Regions from separate parts of the Pseudoalteromonas sp. Z9A4 genome, predicted to be linked through region 2. Evidence: predicted binding sites of a transcription regulator. Region 2 holds the regulator's gene; the other holds the start of a gene.

Region 1 (2,480 bases), on a different contig from region 2:
TTGCGTATTCAACAAACATTAAGAACGTAGCACCGTAAGGAATAAAGCCTTTATGAAGGGCAATACCATTCATGATGGCCGACATACCAAACTCACGCACACCGTAGTAAATGTAGTTACCGCTTGCATCATCGCGTGTTAAACCTTTAGAGCCATCCCAAATTGTTAAGTTTGAGCCAGCTAAATCGGCTGAGCCACCCATAAATTCTGGTAATAACGGACCGAACGCATTTAATGCATTTTGCGATGCTTTACGAGACGCTGGGTTTGCTGGGTTTGCTTGTAATTGCTCAATATACGCTTGAGATTTTTCAGCCCAATCGCCAGGCAGTTCGTTGTTAATACGACGCTTGTATTCAGCTGCAAGCTCTGGGTATGCTTTTGCGTATGCTGCAAATTTTTCGTCCCAGCTTGATTCAAGCTGTTGACCTTTTTCTTTGCTATCCCATTGTGCGTAAATATCATCAGGAATTTCGAACGCATCGCCAGTCCAACCTAAAAATTCGCGAGACGCTTTAATTTCGTCATCACCTAGTGGAGCACCATGACAATCGTGGCTACCTGATTTGTTAGGTGAACCATAACCAATAATTGTTTTACAACAAATTAGTGATGGCTTGTCGGTTACACTTTTAGCCTCTGCAATTGCAGCACTTACAGCATCGCTGTCGTGGCCATCAACACCACTAATCACATGCCAACCGTACGCTTTAAAGCGCGCTGGTGTATCATCGGTAAACCAACCTTCTACTTCACCATCGATTGAAATGCCGTTGTCATCCCAAAACGCAACAAGTTTACCAAGGCCTAATGTGCCTGCAAGTGAACCTGCTTCATGTGAAATACCTTCCATAAGGCAACCGTCGCCCATAAATGCATAGGTAAAGTGATCAACAATATCGTGACCTTCACGGTTAAACTGTGCAGCTAGCGCTTTTTCAGCAATTGCCATACCTACGGCATTTGTGATCCCTTGACCTAATGGACCCGTAGTAGTTTCAATTCCTGGTGCATAGCCATATTCAGGGTGACCTGGTGTTTTAGAATGCATTTGACGGAAGTTTTTAATTTCGTCCAGTGGTAAGTCGTAACCACTTAGGTGCAATAGAGAATAGATAAGCATTGAACCGTGGCCGTTTGAAAGAATAAATCTGTCACGGTCAGCCCACTCTGGATTCGTTGGGTTATGTTTTAGATAATCGCGCCATAATACTTCTGCGATATCAGCCATGCCCATAGGGGCTCCAGGGTGACCAGATTTGGCCTTTTGTACTGCGTCCATTGACAAGACGCGAATAGCATTTGCAAGTTCTTTGCGAGATGGCATGAATTCTCCTACCTTTATGTGTATTTGCGCGGGTATTTATGTGTTTGTTTATGCACCCAAGTAACTTGGGTTCGTTTATACCGACCATTCTTACTTATTGTGGGGGCTGTGTGCAATTAAAAACCCTATAAAAGTGAGGCATTATGAATATTTTTTAAGACCAAAAAGTTATTAGTAATTTTATTTAGACGTCTAGGCGTAAAAACACTATGCAAGGTGTTTTGTTTTCGATAAAATACGCCCCTTAATTTTTTAGCGCTAATACCGACGTTTGTGAAGCGCAATATTTGTGAGCAGAATTACAATGGCAAAACATTTATTTACTTCTGAATCAGTTTCTGAAGGTCATCCGGATAAAATCGCCGATCAAATCTCTGATGCGGTACTTGATGCTATCCTAGAGCAAGACTCTCATGCCCGTGTTGCATGCGAAACTTACGTAAAAACCGGTATGGTTATGGTTGGTGGTGAAATCACTACTAGCGCATGGGTTGATATCGAAGAAATTACACGTAAAACAATTCGTGACATTGGCTACACAAATTCAGACATGGGCTTTGATGCCGATTCATGTGCAATTTTAAACACTATTGGTAAACAGTCTCCAGACATTAACCAAGGTGTTGACCGTACTAGCCCAGAAGAGCAAGGCGCTGGCGACCAAGGCTTAATGTTTGGTTACGCATGTAACGAAACAGAAGTACTAATGCCTGCTCCAATTACTTACTCACACCGTTTAGTACAGCGCCAAGCGCAAGTACGCAAAAGCGGCGAGCTTAACTGGTTACGTCCAGATGCAAAATCTCAAGTTACTTTTGCATACGAAAACGGTAAGCCAGTAGGTATTGATGCTGTTGTACTTTCTACTCAGCACAGCGAAGACATTTCGCAAAAAGATTTAGTAGAAGCTGTGATGGAAACAATCATCAAGCCGGTACTTCCTGCAGAACTTATTACAAGTGCAACTAAGTTTTTCATTAACCCAACAGGTCGCTTTGTAATTGGCGGACCAATGGGTGACTGTGGTTTAACTGGTCGTAAAATTATTGTAGATACATACGGTGGTATGGCTCGTCACGGTGGTGGTGCATTCTCTGGTAAAGATCCATCAAAAGTTGACCGTTCAGCAGCATACGCTGCACGTTACGTTGCT
Region 2 (2,480 bases):
CTATTGCCAGTGCATTTTCTTGATGCTGCCTTAGGCGCACATTTAAAGTACGTAAACCACGAAGCGTTAAATAGCTATCAAAAGGCGCACCCGTAATACCAATGTTATTAGCCCACCAAGCAAGCTCATCGCCTAACTCTTGTGTTGCGGCAATAACAGCGCCGCCTACTACATCTGAGTGTCCGTTAATGTATTTAGTGGTTGAATGCACCACAATATCTACACCAAATTTAATAGGGTTTTGTAAAGCCGGCGACAAAAACGTGTTATCTGCGGCAACCAAAGCTCCGCATTGCTTAGCCACATCGGTAACCGCTTTAATATCTGTTAAACGAAGTACTGGGTTACTTGGGGTTTCTATCCAAATAAGCTTAGGTTTAATTACTAAAATTTGTTGAAGGCTTTCTTCTTTTGTTAAATCTAATATTTCGAGCTTTAGTAGCCCGCGTTTTTGTAAAGATGTAAATAAACGATAGCTGCCACCATAACAATCATGCGGAATTACTAACGTATCGTCACTATTAAGTAGCTGAGTAGCTAAATGCACGGCAGCCATGCCTGTAGCTGAAATTATGCCACGAGCGCCACCTTCAAGCTTAGCAAGCGTCTCAGCTAAAATATCACGATTAGGATTACCGCTACGACCATAATCATACTCACGCTTAGTATCAAAGTCGGCAAACGAATAAGTAGTCGATAAATAAATTGGCGGTACCACCGCACCATGATGTTTATCAGCATCAACGCCGTTACGTACAGCAATGGTCGCTTTGTTTTTTTCGCTCATATTCGTCACCTGATTAATTTGGATGTTTAGACGTCTAAAAGAGTAAGTTATCCGTTTTGATAAGTCAAAGTATTTTAAAGCTCTAGATGGCTAAAAGTAGAAGAGGCCTCTGCGAATAACACATTTTAGCTCATAAAAGTGTGCTTATCTTTACACCTACAATAGGCTTATTAAGATAGATCGGTATCTATTATTTGACTATCTTTTTTAAATCGATAGAATTTCACGCATATTTACACGCTTTTTATACCGTGTGAGAAATTAATAATCTGAGGCAACGATACATCTTATGGCTAAATGGAATGGTGAGTATATTCACCCATACGCAGAACACGGTAAAAAATCAGAGCAAGTTAAAAAGATCACCGTTTCGATCCCGCTAAATGTATTAAAGGTATTAACTGACGAACGTACACGTCGTCAAATCAATAACCTTCGCCATGCTACAAATAGTGAATTGCTATGTGAGGCATTTTTGCATGCTTTTACTGGCCAACCTTTACCAAATGATGATGACTTACGTAAAGATAACGCCGAAAAAGTGCCAGAAGAAGTTAAAAAAATAATGCAAGAAATGGGTCTAGAAGTACCCGTTTTAAACGAAGAATAAATATTACAAAGATAAAAAAACCTCAGTAATTACTGAGGTTTTTTTATGTCTAAATTTTATTGCATAGCTCTACTATATAGATTTACTGCATATAGTTTTCAGGTAGCTCAATTTGTGCAACACCTGACTCAATAGCAGCAAGTGCAACAGCTCTTGCTATACGCGGCAGTAAACGTGGATCCATTGGTTTTGGAATAATATACTGCGCACCAAATTCTAGTTTATCTACACCAGCGGCTTTTAAAACTTCTGCAGGTACTGGCTCTTTGGCAATACTTCGAATAGCATCTACTGCAGCAATTTTCATTTCATCGTTAATAGCGCTTGCACGTACATCAAGCGCACCACGGAAAATAAACGGGAAACATAAAACATTATTAACTTGGTTAGGGTAATCAGAGCGCCCTGTTGCCATGATTAAATCGTTGCGTGCGCCGTGCGCAAGAGCAGGATCAATCTCAGGATCTGGGTTTGAACATGCAAACACAACTGGTTTTGCAGCCATTAGCTTTAAATCTTCAGCCGCTAATAAGTTAGGGCCAGAAACACCCACAAATACATCTGCATCTGCAATTACATCTTGCAATGTACGCTTATCGGTATTATTAGCAAAAAGCTGTTTGTATTCATTTAAGTCATCGCGGCGGGTATGAATAACACCTTTGCGGTCAAGCATATAAATGTGTTCACGCAGTGCGCCACACTTAATTAACAGCTCCATACACGCAACAGCGGCAGCGCCTGCACCTAAACATACAATAATTGCATCTTCAATTGACTTACCTTGTACTTCTAGCGCATTTAACATACCAGCAGCCGTTACAATGGCAGTACCGTGTTGATCGTCATGAAAAACAGGAATGCTACAACGCTCTATTAATGCTTTTTCAATTTCAAAACACTCTGGTGCTTTAATATCTTCAAGGTTAATGCCACCGAATGTGTCGGCAATATTGGCAACCGTATTAATAAAGTCTTCTGTTGTTTTGTGCTTAACTTCAATATCGATAGAATCAAGCCCTGCAAAACGTTTAAACAATAACGCTTTACCTTCCATTACAGGCTTAGACGCTAAAGGACCTA

What was found. Region 2 encodes MetJ, which represses methionine synthesis genes. Its sites were predicted from a motif close to TAGACGTCTAGACGTCTA; they were not measured.
Region 1: a site for MetJ is predicted at 1,513-1,530, ahead of metK (methionine adenosyltransferase). Genes of this name have one in related genera too.

The regions. Positions count from the first base shown of each region.
Region 1 covers NZ_WTLA01000014.1:49,409-51,888, reverse strand. The annotation lists gene tkt (transketolase) at 1-1,327, opposite strand, end outside; gene metK (methionine adenosyltransferase) at 1,632-2,480, shown strand, end outside.
Region 2 covers NZ_WTLA01000018.1:17,546-20,025, forward strand. The annotation lists gene metB (cystathionine gamma-synthase) at 1-787, opposite strand, end outside; gene metJ (met regulon transcriptional regulator MetJ) at 1,077-1,397, shown strand; gene GQR54_RS13250 (malic enzyme-like NAD(P)-binding protein) at 1,480-2,480, opposite strand, start outside.